Regions from separate parts of the Bradyrhizobium sp. 31Argb genome, predicted to be linked through region 2. Evidence: riboswitches for the same ligand, from Rfam matches in the RefSeq annotation. Region 2 holds a riboswitch; each other region holds the start of a gene.
What was found. Region 2 has a riboswitch for cobalamin ahead of AAFX91_RS31960 (TonB-dependent receptor). Riboswitches for the same ligand answer to the same signal wherever they lie in the genome.
Positions count from the first base shown of each region.

Region 1: another riboswitch for cobalamin. It lies ahead of AAFX91_RS25020 (TonB-dependent receptor); the one in region 2 lies ahead of AAFX91_RS31960 (TonB-dependent receptor).
Region 3: another riboswitch for cobalamin. It lies ahead of metE (5-methyltetrahydropteroyltriglutamate--homocysteine S-methyltransferase); the one in region 2 lies ahead of AAFX91_RS31960 (TonB-dependent receptor).
Region 4: another riboswitch for cobalamin. It lies ahead of AAFX91_RS27450 (DUF1636 domain-containing protein); the one in region 2 lies ahead of AAFX91_RS31960 (TonB-dependent receptor).

Region 1 is NZ_JBEGDB010000145.1:12,513-16,191, forward strand. Features, by position in the region: gene AAFX91_RS25005 (ABC transporter permease) at 1-173, shown strand, start outside; gene AAFX91_RS25010 (CoA transferase subunit A) at 170-1,078, shown strand; gene AAFX91_RS25015 (hypothetical protein) at 1,075-1,893, shown strand; cobalamin riboswitch at 1,920-2,120, shown strand; gene AAFX91_RS25020 (TonB-dependent receptor) at 2,205-3,455, shown strand; gene AAFX91_RS25025 (porin) at 3,475-3,679, opposite strand, start outside.
Region 2 is NZ_JBEGDB010000240.1:6,160-9,838, forward strand. Features, by position in the region: gene AAFX91_RS31960 (TonB-dependent receptor) at 1-1,941, opposite strand, end outside; cobalamin riboswitch at 2,053-2,250, opposite strand; gene AAFX91_RS31965 (FecCD family ABC transporter permease) at 2,433-3,407, shown strand; gene AAFX91_RS31970 (ABC transporter ATP-binding protein) at 3,404-3,679, shown strand, end outside.
Region 3 is NZ_JBEGDB010000061.1:28,961-32,639, reverse strand. Features, by position in the region: gene metE (5-methyltetrahydropteroyltriglutamate--homocysteine S-methyltransferase) at 1-1,847, opposite strand, end outside; cobalamin riboswitch at 1,954-2,155, opposite strand; cobalamin riboswitch at 2,288-2,507, shown strand; gene AAFX91_RS14865 (ribonucleoside-diphosphate reductase subunit alpha) at 2,622-3,679, shown strand, end outside.
Region 4 is NZ_JBEGDB010000175.1:376-4,054, forward strand. Features, by position in the region: partial or broken gene AAFX91_RS27430 (hypothetical protein) at 1-25, shown strand, start outside; gene AAFX91_RS27435 (hypothetical protein) at 733-915, shown strand; partial or broken gene AAFX91_RS27440 (CobD/CbiB family cobalamin biosynthesis protein) at 937-1,232, shown strand; gene AAFX91_RS27445 (hypothetical protein) at 1,285-1,485, shown strand; cobalamin riboswitch at 1,603-1,820, shown strand; gene AAFX91_RS27450 (DUF1636 domain-containing protein) at 1,914-2,285, shown strand; gene cobG (precorrin-3B synthase) at 2,383-3,546, shown strand; gene AAFX91_RS27460 (precorrin-8X methylmutase) at 3,546-3,679, shown strand, end outside.

The sequences.
Region 1 (3,679 bases), on a different contig from region 2:
GCCTTATCGGCACTGTGCTCGGCGTCATGTTCGTCGCCGTGCTGCGCAACGGCATGGTTCTCGCCGGCATCGACCCCATCGTGTTCCTGATCGCCCAGGGCCTCGTCATCATCCTCGCCGTCTGGTGGAGCATGCTCCGCCGGCAGCGCACACGTGCGGACGGATTCGCATGAGCAAAGCTCCACTTGCCTCGAAGTTGATTACCTTGGCGGAAGCCGCCGGACGCGTTCCCGACGGTTGCCGGCTCGCCCTCGGCGGCTTCGCCGTCTATCAGAAACCGATGGCCTTCGTGCGCGAGTTGATCCGCCAGGGCCGGCGTGACCTGACGATCATCGGATCCGCTCACTCCTTCGATGTCGACATGCTGGCAGGCGCCGGCTGCCTGAAGAAGGTCGAAACGTCTTATGTGGGGCTGGAGAAGCATGGCCTGGCACGCAACTATCGCCGCGCGGTGGAAGGCGGACGCCTCAAAGTCGTGGACTATCCCGAGATGGCCTGCTGGGACCGCTTCCGCGCCAACCAGGATGGCTTCGACTTCTGGCCGGCCAAGTTTCTGGGCGGCAATGATGTCGTCACCTACAACGACGAGATCAAGGAATTCCCCTGCCCCATCACCGGCCGCAGGCTGCACGCTTTCCCGGCGGCAAATCCCGATGTGGTGGTGATCCACGCCATCGCGGCTGACGAGCAGGGCAACATCGTAACGCCGGCGCGGCGGCTGCTGCCGCAGAGCGGCGACGTGCTCATGGCCCGCTCGTGCGAGCATGTCATCGTGACGGCGGAAAAGATCGTACCGAAATCCTTCATCAAGCGGCATGCCCGTTTCGTGGAGCTGCCCTCCTATCGGATCAGCGCCGTGGTGGAGGTCCCATGGGGCGCGCATCCGACGCCTACGCTGGGGCGATATCTCGCCGACGATACCCATCTCGATGCCTATGTGGCGGCCTCTGCAAGCGAGGGCACCTTCGCCGGATACCTTGATGATTGGGTCCGCCGGCCGGCAGACCATTTCGCTTATCTGGACAAGCTCGGCGCCGCCCAACTTTCCCGTCTCACCGATCTCGGAAGCCTTGCATGACCGCGCCCGCCACCCTCAACGAAACGCTCGCCGTCGCGCTGGCGCGCAGCTTTGCCGATCGCGAGGTCGGCTTCACGGGTCTCCTCACGGGCGCCGCGGCGGCCCTGTTCGGGACCGGCATCCCGCTTGCGGCCATGGAGCTCGCCAAGCGCATGCATGCGCCGAACCTGACCATCCTGCTCGCCGGCTGCTACCACAACCCGGACTTCAGCGAGATCGACCGGCTGCCCGACTCGGAGCACAGCGCGATGCTGCGCGACCTGCCGTGCGAGTCCCAGATGGTCGACTATCCGGGCCAGTTCGTGCTCAAACGCGGCGATGTAAGCTTCGGATTCAGCAGTGCAGTGCAGGTGGACCGCGTCGGCAACATCAACAGTGTTTGCGTCGGCCCGCACGACCGGCCCAAGGTTCGCCTCGTCGGCCCCATCCTGCAGCCCGAGCACATGACGCTGTTCCGCCGCGAATATGTGATGATGCCACACCATGACCGGCGCAACTTCGTCGAGAAGGTCGATTACGTCTCCGGCGTCGGCTACCCGGGAGGGCTCGACGGGCGCAGGAAGCTCGGCCTTGACTGGGGCGGCCCCTGCATGGTCGTCACCCCCAAATGTCTTTTCGACTTCGACCGCGAGGCCGGGCACATGAAGGTCCGCTCGATCCACTGCGGTGTCAGCCGGCAGGAGCTGCAGGACGCCACCGGATTCGACCTCGGCGACCTTTCATCGATTCCCGAAACCGAGGCGCCGACAGCAGAAGAGTTGCACATCCTCCGCCGCGACGTGGATCCGCGCGGTGTCCTGATGCCGGCCCAATGACAGGATTGACTTCGGCTCAGACACCCCCGTAGATCACGAGTGACGGTTCCCCTCGACGGGGATCAAAAGGGAACGTGGTGCGGGACTTCTCCCCTAAGCCACGGCTGCCCCCGCAACTGTAAGCGGCGAATCTTTCGTCATACGCCACTGGGAGCCTCGGTCCTGGGAAGGCGACGAAAGGTTAGGACCCGCAAGCCAGGAGACCTGCCGTCAGCCGTGGTCACACGCGAAAATGTCGGTCGGGGAGTACAGACATTGCTTTCGCCCAGCGTGCCATAGGCACGTTCGAGCGAGACCTCGTTCGCTGTGACGTGCCACTGACGTCATACCGAGGCCTGCTCGTGCTCTCTATCGTTACTATCCCAAGGCAGCGTCATGCTGCGCTCGCGTTCGGATGCCTTCTCCCAATTGTGCTGCTCCACTCTTGTTCTGCAAAGGCCCAGCAGCCTGATTCGTCCCATGTCTTGCCTCCGGTCAGCGTTACCCAGCCGCAAAAGCCTCCGGCAAAGCGTCTCAATCATCAGCGTTCAACTTCCGCAGCGCGACCTGCGCGATCTCAGTCGAGCCGGAGCGCAGCGGCACGCAGTGCCGCGCCCTCGATCGCAACATCCGACACGCCATCGCCGACGCTGAGCCTGAACAAGCAGAACGCGAGTGGCAGCCGCCTCAACCTCACTCCACTGCAAACGCCCGCCAGCGTCGAAACGATCACCTCGCAGACCATCGCAGAACGCGGCCAGCATAGTATCACGGACGCGGTCACCCAGAACGCAGTGGGCTTTACCGCAAGCCCGGCCCCCGGTAATGGCGGCCTCTCGTTCAGCACACGCGGCTTCACCGGAAGCAATTCGGTGATGACGCTTTATGACGGCACTCGCCTCTATGTTGGTGCCGGAACCGTGACCTTTCCATTCGATACGTGGTCGGCGGATCGCATCGAGATCATGCGCGGGCCAGCCTCCGTTCTGTACGGCGAAGGCGCGATTGGCGGGATCATCAATGTGATCCCCAAAAAACCCGTCACGACGCCCTACAACGATGCCGAGATGTCGCTCGATACCAATACGACGCGACGCATTGCAGTGGATAGCGGCGGCCCGATCAATCCGAACGTATCCTATCGCGTCAATGCCGTCGGCAACATGTCGAACGGTTGGGTTGACCGCGACGAGACATCGAATCTGGCGATCTCGGCCGCGGTGCGGGTCCAGGCCGCCGAAAATCTCGCTTTCACACTCTCGAACGACTACGGCAATCGAAGCCCCTCGCGCTATTTCGGCACACCGCTGATCAACGGCGCAATCGACGACGCGTTGCGGTTCAAGAACTACAACGTGCTCGACAGCGCGATCCGCTATCAGGATAACTGGAGCCAGTTCAAGACCGAGTGGGACGCGGCGGACGGAGTCAAGGTCCAGAACACACTCTACTACCTGACCAGCCGTCGGCACTGGCGTGATGTCGATCTATCTCAGTCAGCAGCGCTCCTCACTGCACCGCATACTAAAGCCCTGTCGCGCAAACAGAACCCCCGGCAATCGCTTGCCGGGGGGCTTGATTAAGTTTCGTGTGAAACGAGGATCAGAAGTTGCGCTGAACGCGGACGTTCAAGCTGAACGTATCCTGGTCCTTGAAGTCGTACCGAGCGGTCGGCATCGGCGCCGACGGGGTAAGGATAGCAGAGCCAGTGAACTTCTGGTCGAGGTGGAACCACATGAATTCGCCCGAGAACGTCAGGTTCTTGACCGGGGTCCAGCGGGTGATCGTACCGAGCTGCGAGACGTTG
Region 2 (3,679 bases):
CAGCGGCACGTCGTTGCCCGCGAACTGTCCCTCGCGGAACACAGCACGCGTGTAAGCCATGCCGCCGCGCAGCGACACGGTATCGCTGACGCGCAGCGAAGCCTGCGTCTCCGAGCCATAGCGCCGGGTCGGCTCGAGGTTGACGTTGAAGAACAGCACCGGATTGAAATGGATCTCGTTCTCGAGGTCCATGTTGTAGACGCTGGTCTGCACCTGGAATCGGCCCGTCTTGACGCGGAATCCGCCTTCGACGTCATGCGAGGTCTGGGTCTTCAACTGGAAATTCTGCGGCAGCGGATTGAAGAAGGCGTCGAACGCGGGACCCGTCGAGACGCGCTCGTCGACATCGGGCGTGCGGAAGGCGTGCGCGGCGCGGGCGAACACCGAGAACATTTCGGTGAAGCGATGCTCGACGCCGACATGCAGCGCGTAGTTGGTCTCGCTCTGGTCGAGCGGCGTCGCCTGCGCGTCGAAGGCGAACGGCGCGTTCGGATCGTAGCGGTCGCGCGCGTTGAGCCAGGTGTTCTGCACCCGCGCGCCATAGGAGAAATCGGTCGTGGGCAATAGGCCGACCGTGTGCATCCAATAGCCGGCGAGCGACTGCTGCGACAGGTCGTAGGTATGGATCGGCGGCACGCCCCGGAACGCGCCGCGCTGCTGGTTGAACGTCGCGTCGTAATAGTCGATGCCGGTCAGGATCGACGACGGAATCCCGAAGATCGAATTGTTGATGCTCAGCCGCGGCGTGATCGACCAGGTCTGCAGCGCGGCGTCATTGTAGGTGGATGTCGCGCTGATGAATGGTGAGGCGCCGAAGAATCCGCTTTGCGTGTCCTTCTGGCGGTAGCCGCCATCGACGATCAGGTCGACGCCGTTCAGAAGCGTCTTGGTGAAGCCAGCCGTCGCGCTCGCGCCCTGCTGGTTGCCGTAGTCGAACGGTGTGGCGGCGCCCCTGCGGTCGGTGACGAGTTGGTTGATGCCGGCGGATGGGTCGACGATCCGGCCGCCCGGAAAGCCCAGCTTCTGGTCGTCGCCGGTCACCGTCAGGAATGCTTTCAGGTCCGGCGTCGTGTAGTTGAGATTGCCGACGCCGTTGCGCTGGTCGAGCGCATTGTTCACGCGGTAGCCGTCGGACTTGATGCCGTTGCCGTAGAACGACGCCGACCATGGCCCGGAATTCATCGCGGTCGAGATCGCGGCCATGCGCTGGTTGAAGGAGCCGTACCCGGCTTCGCCCCGGATCGAGACCGGCGGGCCGCCGATGCCGGTCTTGGTGACGATGTTGATCACGCCGCCGATCGCGTTGTCGCCGTAGAGTACGGCGCCGCTGTTGCCGCGGGTGATCTCGATGCGCTCGATCGAATCCAGCGGGATGGTCGAGAGATCGACCTGCGCCATGTCGATGTCGTTGAGGCGCCGCCCGTTGAGCAGGAACAGCGTGTTGGCGGTGGCGAACGCGCCGAAGCCGCGCAGGTCGACCGAGGTCTTGGCGCCGTTTACGCCGCCATAGAGCGATTGAAGCTGCACGCCGGGCGCCTGCGCGATGATCTCCGGCAAGGTGTGCGATGGCGAATGCGCGATGTCGTCGGCGGTGATCACGGTCGAGGACGTCCCGACGATGCCGGCGAACTGCGGGCTGCCGCCGCTGCCACCGGATGAAGCTCCGCTAGCGGCGCCGCCGCCCGAGCCCGCGCCGCCGGCCGGTTGCGCGGTGGTCGGCACCTGGCCCGGCGCGGGACGCCGGGGGCCTGGAGTGCCGTCGGAAGCGGGCTTGGCACGGGTGCGGTTGTGGTCGCCAGGCGCTCTGACCTCGACCGGTGGCAATTGTTCGGAGGACGCTTCCTGCGCCTGCGCGGCAGAAACGTACAAGGCGGGCGCCAGCATGCTCGACGCGAGCAGGAGTGCCCGGCGTTGCTTGGTGGCGGTGATAGCAGAGAACATCGGCGAGACCTCGGTATGACGTCAGTGGCACGTCACAGCGATCCGAGGCTCACCATCGCGTTTCGCGCTTCAGGTGAAGCAAATGCCTGTACTCCCCGACCGACATCGTCGCGTGTGACCACGTAAGACGGCAGGTCTCCTGGCTCGCGGGTCGTTACCCTTCGTCGCCTTCCCAGGACCGAGACGCCCAGTGGCATAAGACGAAGGATTCACCGCATACAGTTGCGGGGGCAGCCGCGGCTTGAGGGAAGTTTCCCGGTACCGCATTCCCTTTTGATCCCGATAGGAACCGTCGGGGCCATCTAGGATTTTGGCGACGCCCGAGTCAATCCCGGCGAAACTGCGGCGCCCCATCCCCAATACGCTTTTTTGTTCCGGTGTCGCTTGTCTGCCACCGAATTCGCTGCAAGAAGCAGGGCGCGATGAGTGCACAGGATTTCACGATAGCGGCGGGTCTCGCCGCGCGGCGGCGGTTGGGGGCGACCGTTGCGATGATTGCGTTGGTTGCCGTGCTGATGCTGATCTCGCTCGGCACCGGCCCGGTGCGGCTGTCGCCGCTGACGGTGATCGAGGCGTTGTTCGGTGGCGGCAGCGATGTAACGCAGGTGATCGTGCGCGAGATCCGCCTGCCGCGGACCATCCTGGCGTTCGCGATCGGCGCCATTCTCGGCCTGTCAGGCGCGGCGCTGCAGGGCCTGTTGCGCAATCCCTTAGCCTCGCCCTCGCTGTTCGGCGCGCCGCAATCGGCGGCGTTCGGCGCGGTGCTGGTGATCGCGCTCGGGCTGGCCGATGTCCGCTCCTACGCGCTGCCGGTCGCCGCCATCATCGCCGCGTTCGGCTCGGTGTTCGTGCTGCTCGCGATCGCTGGCCGCAATGCGGGGCTGTTGATCCTGATCCTCGCCGGGCTTGCGATTTCGAGCCTTGCGGGCGCTGCGACGGCGCTGGTGATGAACCTCGCCAGCAATCCGTTCCTGGTGCTGGAGATCGCGTTCTGGCTGCTCGGCTCGCTGGAGGATCGCAGCTTCCAGCATGTCGCGCTGGCGCTGCCGTTCATCGTTGCCGGCGCGGCCATCCTGCTGTCGCAGGCCAGCGCCTTCCGTGCGCTCACGCTTGGCGAAGAGACCGCGCAAAGTCTCGGCGTCGATGTCGGCCGCCTGCGGCTGTTCGTGATCACAGGCGTTGCGCTCGGCGTCGGCGGCGCGGTGGCGGTCACCGGCACCATCGGCTTCATTGGCTTGGTCGCGCCGCATCTGATGCGGCCCGTGATCGGCCACGACCCGGCGCGGCTCTTGGTGCCCAGCGCGCTCGCGGGCTCGGCGCTGTTGCTCGCGGCCGATATCGCGGTGCGCATCATCCCGTCGACCTCGGACATCAAGGTCGGCGTCCTGACCTCGATCATCGGTGTGCCGTTCTTCCTCTATCTCATCGTACGCGAGCGCCGCGCGCTCGGCGGAGGCGTCGCATGACGGCGCTTGTCGCAGAACATCTTAACGTCGCGCTCGCCGGCCGCCGCGTGCTCAGCGACGTGTCGCTGCAACTCGCCTCAGGTCATCTCGTCGCCCTGGTCGGTCCGAACGGAGCCGGCAAGACCACGCTCTTGCGCGCGCTCGCCGGTCTCATTCCCTCCGATGGTGTCATCAAGGTGGGTGGCGAGGCGCTCGCCGCGCTGCCGCTGCGCGAACGGGCCAAACGCTTCGGCTATCTTCCGCAAGGGCACATGGTGCACTGGCCGCTGCCC
Region 3 (3,679 bases), on a different contig from region 2:
CCGGCGCCGGCCGCTTCGAGATCGTGCACCTCATCCCGAATAGCGAGCGCGATCTGTCGGCACACTTCGCTGCGCGGCAGGTCGTCGCGGACAAACGACCAGTTCAGGATGGTCACGGGGCCCGTCAACATCGCCTTCACCGGCTTCGTCGTCAGCGACTGCGCGAACTGCCACCATTCGACTGTCATCGGCTGCGGTCGTGAGACATCGCCGTAGAGGATCGGCGGCCGGACGCAGCGCGAGCCGTAGGACTGCACCCAGCCGAGTTCGGTGAAGGCGAAGCCGGAAAGCTGCTCGCCAAAATACTGCACCATGTCGTTGCGTTCGAACTCGCCATGGACCAGGACGTCGAGCCCGATATTCTCCTGCCAACGGATGGCGCGCGCGGTCTGATGCTGCAGATAGGTCTTGTAGGCGGTATCGCTGAGTGCGCCCTTGGCATGCGCGGCGCGTGCGTTCCTGACATCGGTCGTCTGCGGGAAGGAGCCGATGGTCGTGGTCGGGAAGCGCGGCAGGTTGAACCGCTCGCGCTGCACCTCGACGCGCTCGGCGAACCGGCTGGCACGATGGCGCGTGCCGTCATCGATGGCGGCGAGACGCTGGGCAACCTTCACATCGTGAATCCGCGGCGAGATCTTGCGCGCGGCCGCGGCGGCATCGGATGCTCGGATCGCTTCGGACGCATGGGCCCGGCCACTTCCAAGAGCCGCGCCGAGGGCGGCAAGTTCTTCGAGCTTCTGCGCCGAGAATGAGAGCCAGGTCTTCACCTCGGGATCGAGCTTCGTCTCCAGCGCGAGATCGATTGGCACATGAAGCAGCGAGCACGATGGCGCGATCTGGACGTGTTCCTTGCCGAGCTTTGCGACAACGGGCTCGAGCTGATCGAGGATCCGGCTCAGATCCGCGCGCCAGACATTCCGGCCGTCGATCACGCCGAGCGACAGCACGCGCTGCTTCGGAACATCCATGAGATCGCCGAGCTGTTCAGGCGCGCGCACGAGATCGAGATGCAGGCCGGCGACCGGAAGGTCAAACGCGACCGCACGATTGCCGCCGAGCCCGCCGAAGCAGGTCGCCAGCATGATCCTGATGTCCGGCACTGCTTTGGCGATTCCGGAATAGGCGCGCCGTAGGGCTTGCTGAGCTGCGGCATCCAGATCAGTTGCGAGACAGGGCTCGTCGATCTGCACCCATTCCGCGCCGCGGGCAGCGAGCTCGCGCAACACTTCGATGTAGACCGGCAAGAGCCTGTCGAGCAGCGACAGCGTGTCGAAATGCGCGTCCTTGGACTTGGCCAGTTTCAGGAACGTGACCGGGCCGATCAGCACGGGACGCGTCTGATAACCCAGTGCCTTCGCCTCCTCATACTCTTCGATCGGCTTGCGCGAGGCGAGCGCAAAATACTGGTTCTTGCGAAGCTCCGGCACCATGTAATGATAGTTGGTGTCGAACCATTTCGTCATTTCGAGCGCCGCCACGCCGTGCGCGTGATGGCCATGTCCGCAGGCCTCGTCATGCGCGTCGGCCTTGGTGCCGCGTGCCATCGCGAAATAGGTCGCAAGCGGCACTGCGCCGCCGGTCCAGCCATAGGTTTCCGGGATCGCGCCGACCATCGCGCAGGTGTCGAGCACCTGATCGTAGAACGAAAAATCGTTCGACGGGATCACGGTGATGCCGAGCTTCTTCTGCCGCGCCCAATTGGCCGCACGGAGCCCGATGCCGGTTTCGATCAGCGTCTTTTCGTCCGATGCGCCGGACCAAAAGCGTTCCAGCGCGAATTTCAGTTCACGGCGCGGACCGATCCGCGGCGTTCCGAGAGATGCAACAGCAAGTGAAGTGGAAGACATTGGCTTAACCCCATGAGTTGGGGGCAAAGGCCGTAGTGACACGTCTGGATTCCCTGCGCGAGGTGTGCACGGAATCGCAACCGCACCACCGGGACACCCCGCCCGAGGACGTGTATGTTGTCGAGGCAGGTCTCCTGGCTCGCGGGTCGTTGCTGCGGTCCGGCCTTCCCGAAGCTTTGCAGGCTTCAGTGGCAATTGTGGACCGCGGCTCGCCGCTTACAGTTGCGGGGGCAGCTCCGGCTTTACACCGGCTTCCCTCTTAGCTCCGGAAAAGATCTCTCCGAAGAACCACGACGCGTTCACTTACCGGCAAGATCGCGCGAAGGTCAACTCGGATGACATCACGTGCGCGTGGCGCCGGTTGTTCACAGCATCGACGGCATGGACCGAAATTTTTGCGCTTCGCCCATACGTCCCATTGACACCATTCCACAAATCGCACCAGATGTAGCTGTCACGGTCCATCATGACGCAAGGAATGGTGGCTAAGAGGGAAGCCAGTGATCGCGCATTTATCGCGAGAATCCGGCGCTGCCCCCGCAACTGTAAGCAGTGAGTTGCTCCCGACTTTAGACGTCACTGATGCGGCATCGCATTGGGAAGACGGGGAGTAACGCCGACCTGCGAGCCAGGAGACCTGCCGTGACAGCAAATAACGTCCACGGGCGGGGTGTCCCGGCGGTCGCTTGCAGGCTCATGCCGGTGCGCCGCCGGCATCATCACGCAGCGTCGCCTCCGGCATCCGGCCCCAACAAACATCACGGGGTCTGCAAGATGTCACTCTCTCTCGATCGCGAAGCCACCGCGTCGTCTCTCATTCACCTGCGCCCCGAATCGATCGCGGCGCCGGAGGCGCGGCTGCCGATGCAGGTGATCCGCCGCAACGGCACGGTGTCGCAATTCGATGCCGGCAAGATCTCGGTGGCAATGACCAAGGCCTTCCTCGCGGTCGAGGGTCATACGGCGGCAGCGTCGCGCCGCGTGCACGAAGCGGTCGAGGAATTGACCGCCGAAGTCGTCGGCGCGCTGTCACGCCGGATGAGCGAAGGCCGCACCTTTCATATCGAAGACATCCAGGACCAGGTTGAACTGGCGCTGATGCGCAGCGGCCATCACAAGGTGGCGCGCGCCTACGTGCTCTATCGCGAGGAGCGGGCGCGGCAGCGCGCCGAGCAGCAGGCCGCGAAATCAGCAAAGGCCGCGGCCGGCCCAATCATCCACGTCACGCTCGCGGACGGCAACAAGGTGCCGCTCGACCATGCGCGGCTGGCGATGATCGTCGGCGAGGCCTGCGCCGGGGTCGACGGCGTCGATGCCGCGCCTGTGGTGGCAGAAATCCAGCGCAATCTGTATGACGGCATCAGCCAGGATGAACTCGCGCTCGCCAGCGTGATGGCGGCGCGCACGCTGGTTGAGCAGGAGCCGAATTACGCCTATGTCAGCGCGCGCCTGCTGCTCGACAAGCTCCGCACCGAAGTGCTGTCCTTCGTGCAGGGCGCACCAACCACTGCGTCGCAGGCGGACATGGCCGTGCGTTATGGCGAATACTTCCCGGTCTACATCAAGGCCGGCATCCGCGCCGAATTGCTCGATCCCGAGCTCGGCCGCTTCGACCTGAACAAGCTCGCCGCGGCGCTGAAGCCGGAGCGCGATCTCGCGTTCCAGTTCCTCGGCTTGCAGACGCTTTATGATCGCTATTTCCTGCATGTCCGCGGCGACCGGATCGAATTGCCGCAAGCCTTCTTCATGCGTGTCGCCATGGGTCTGGCATTGCGCGAGATCGACCGCGAGGCACGCGCGATCGAGTTCTACAATCTCCTGTCCTCCTTCGA
Region 4 (3,679 bases), on a different contig from region 2:
CAAGCACCCGCAATCTGTGCGTTAGGAACTTTGTTCAATCTCAAGATCCTTCTAATATTTGCACTGCCGCAGGCAGGACAGAAGTACCAAGACTCACTTGCGATTACCCTCGGACCCGGACTGGGATTGCTACCGCACATCGTTCGATGACATTGAAAACCGTCACAAGCATCATAACCGATGAATGCAACTTCAGGGGCGGGATAACCTGAACAATACACTTTCGTTCCAGTCCAGCATTTGTCACCGTCCCCTTTTGAATCACTCCCCACGTATGTCATTCCCAGATCGGTGCAGTCTGCTGGCGACCCAAAGCGAAATGGGGCTGTCCCGATCCAGATTCCCCGGCTCCGCAAATGCATCCCTGGTTAGCAAGATAGCGCTTACTGCGAAGACTATCCTGAATAGGATCATAGAAGAGCCTCCCTATCTGTGACAGATGTGGAGGGGGATATCTGACCCACCGCAGAAGATATTTGAGCAACCAGAGACGCCTGTAAAGAAAGATCCGTATGTCGCACGACTCACCAGTGGTCAATCGCGCTCATTGCTTTCCTTTTGCTTGATGATTTCGCGGAGAGACTTCGGCCGCGGAGGTGACCTGTAGCGGCCCTCCCACGAGGCCGCGATCACGCCCTCGAAGGGAGCTTCCCCCGAGTGCAACTCGGCATTCCGCTATCGGTTGTGACTAGTTTAGCGTTCGCCGCGCCAGGCCCTGCCACCGAAATGCCCATGCCGATCCTCGACGAGACAACGCAGCCTGATCCGGCAGGGATGGAGGAGGTGCTAAATCGAAATGACCATCATACGCTGGATGCGAAGGACCATCACGGGTCGATGTCGCATTTGGGTCAAACTGAAGAAGAACGTGCGGTGATGGCCGAACAATTCGCAGGCGCATATTTGCTGAAGTAGAAATCCCGGCTTGGTCGGGGTGGGGTACCTGGCATTGCCGGCTACAAGGCGATCAACGCACTGGACTCTATGATCGGCCATCATACGCCGCGACACGAAGCTCTTGGTTGGGCTGCGGCGCGCGCATCGATGATGTGGCAAACTTCATTCCAGCTCGCCTGACCGCTGTTCTCTTCGTGCTGCGCGCCCCGGTCTTCGCAGGGTGGTCATGCATGATGCGCGATGCGAACCGGCGCCGCTCGATTAATGCCGGCTGGCTCGAAGCCGCCATAGCTGGAGCGCTCGGCGAGCGGCTCAGCGGTCCGCGAGCGTATCACGAGACCATCGCGGCGGGAACTCGAGGCGCTCGCGAGGGCTGAGCTCGCGATCGTGGTCAACCCGAACGATCCCGACGGAAAGCATCATGATCAGAGTGAACTTCTTTCGATCCTGCCGCGTGTCGGCCGTCTAGTGATCGACGAAAGCTTTACCGAGCTAGCCCTGGCTTATCACCTGCGCCCGATCAGTCCCTCTTCGCCGTCCTTGGTCGCCCTGATCTTTCGCGGACCATCTCCTTTTTCGCCATTTTGATGGCCTGGCGGGCGTCGGTGGAGCCCTCGGGCGCGACGATGTCCCCGTCCTCGGCGGCATCTGGTTCGGACATCATCCGGCGTGGTCCCTTTGGCTTGACAAGTTGCGGCCCAGAGCAAATGGTCGGCCCGCGTTGGTGCCTGTTCTGCGACAGGCGAAGAGGGAATGCGATAGGGCTCGAGCCAAACGGCTTGGCCTGAAAAGCAGCCGCCCCCGCGACCGTGACCGGAGAGATGCCCGAAGCCACTGATCCCCTGGGGATCGGGAAGGCGGGGATCGAAGGGAAAGACCCTGCTCCGCAAGCCGGGAGACCTGCCAGCGCAACGTTGAGACCGGCGGACGGGGTGTTCCGCGACGGGGAAAGCGAAGCCTCCTCAAGGACGGTTCGTGCACCTCATCGCTTCCCGCCGTCAATTCAGGAAGGGGCGATGATCGTCACTCTTCACGTTTGCATCACATGCCGCCCGGGCCAGACGCTCGGGGAAGGCGAGATTACGCCCGGTGCGCGCCTGCATGCCGCTATTCTCGACGCGGGCGTGCCTGACGGCGTCGTCGTTCCCGTCGAATGCCTGTCCGCCTGTAACCAGGGCTGCTCGGTCGCGCTCAGCGCGCCGGGACGGTGGTCCTATGTCTACGGTCGCTTGTCCGATGGCAACGCGCACGACGTGATTGCCGGCGCGTCAGCTTACGCGGCGGCACCCGATGGCATCGTGCCATGGCGCAGCCGGCCGGAGATCTTCCGCAAACAATCGCTCGCTCGCATTCCACCTATCGCCGCCCTGCCAGAAGCCGCGGAATGAACACGCTCGCAAAAGTCCCTGTCACGGTCGTCACTGGCTTGGCATCACTCTGGAAGACGCGCCGAAATTCGATCGCGGCTGCGCCGCGCGAGGCGTCATGAGTACGGTCGCTATCAAGGGCTGGTGCCCTGGCGCGTTGCGGCCGATGCAGTCAGGCGACGGGCTCGTGGTCCGCGTGCGCCCCTATGGCGGAAGGCTCGATGCGGCACAGGCGGCAGGGCTGGCTGATCTGGCAGAGTGTTACGGCAACGGCTTGATCGACTTGACCAGCCGGGCCAACTTCCAGATCAGAGGCGTGAGTGATCAGGGACACTTGTCTCTGCTCGACGGTCTCGCCCAATTGAAGCTGCTTGACCATGATCCGGAGGCCGAGTCGCATCGCAACATCCTGGTGACACCGTTCTGGGGCATAGGCGATGACACGCGTTCGCTCGCAGCCGAACTGGAGCAGGCCCTTGCCGGCAGTGGGCTAGCTCTTCCGACCAAATTTGGCTTCGCTGTCGATGACGGCAAGGAACGGGTGCTTGCTGGCGCATCCGCGGACATTCGGATCGAGCGTGGCCGCGCGGGCGGCCTTTTGGTGCGCGCCGATGGCGCTGAGTTTGGTCGCTCCGTTACGCGCGGCGACGCTGTGAGCGTTGCAGTCGCGCTTGCCGAATGGTTCATTACCTCAGGCGGCACCAGCGGCAGGCGAGGGCGCATGGCCGCCCACATCATGGCCGGCGCGAGATTGCCGGATGCACTGCTCGGTAGGACCGAGCCCGCACCGACGATCGCTGTGCCTCGTCCCGGTCTTTGTCCGCTGGGTGCGATGGTCGGCGTCGCATTCGGGCAACTGCCCCATTCGGCGCTTCGGCTTATTGCCGCAGATGCGCAAGGGTTGCGTATGACACCGTGGCGGATGATTCTTGCTGAGGGAGCACGCACGATGCCGCGCGGTGCGGACCTCATCACCGAGGCCGATGACCCAGCGCTTCGCGTCATCGCTTGCAGCGGCGCGCCGCGCTGCCGCGAGGCTCTTGCCGATACCCGCACGCTGGCTGCCGCGCTTGCGCCGCACATCGCCGCGGACGCGCGCCTCCACGTTTCGGGCTGCGCCAAGGGCTGCGCGCATTCCGGGGCGACCGCGATCACGCTGGTTGCGACCAGCGCCGGATTCGATCTCATCCGCGACGGCTCGCCGCGCGCCGCGCCAGTTATGCGTGGCTTGAGCCACGGCGTCATCATCGAAAATCCCTCCATGCTGGCGGGAGGACGCTGATGCCGCACATTTATGAAACCGACGGTGCAGCGATCTATCGACAGTCCTTTGCCACCATCCGCGCCGAGGCGGACTTGACGCGCTTCACGCCCGATGAAGAACAGGTGGTCGTGCGCATGATCCATGCCGCCGG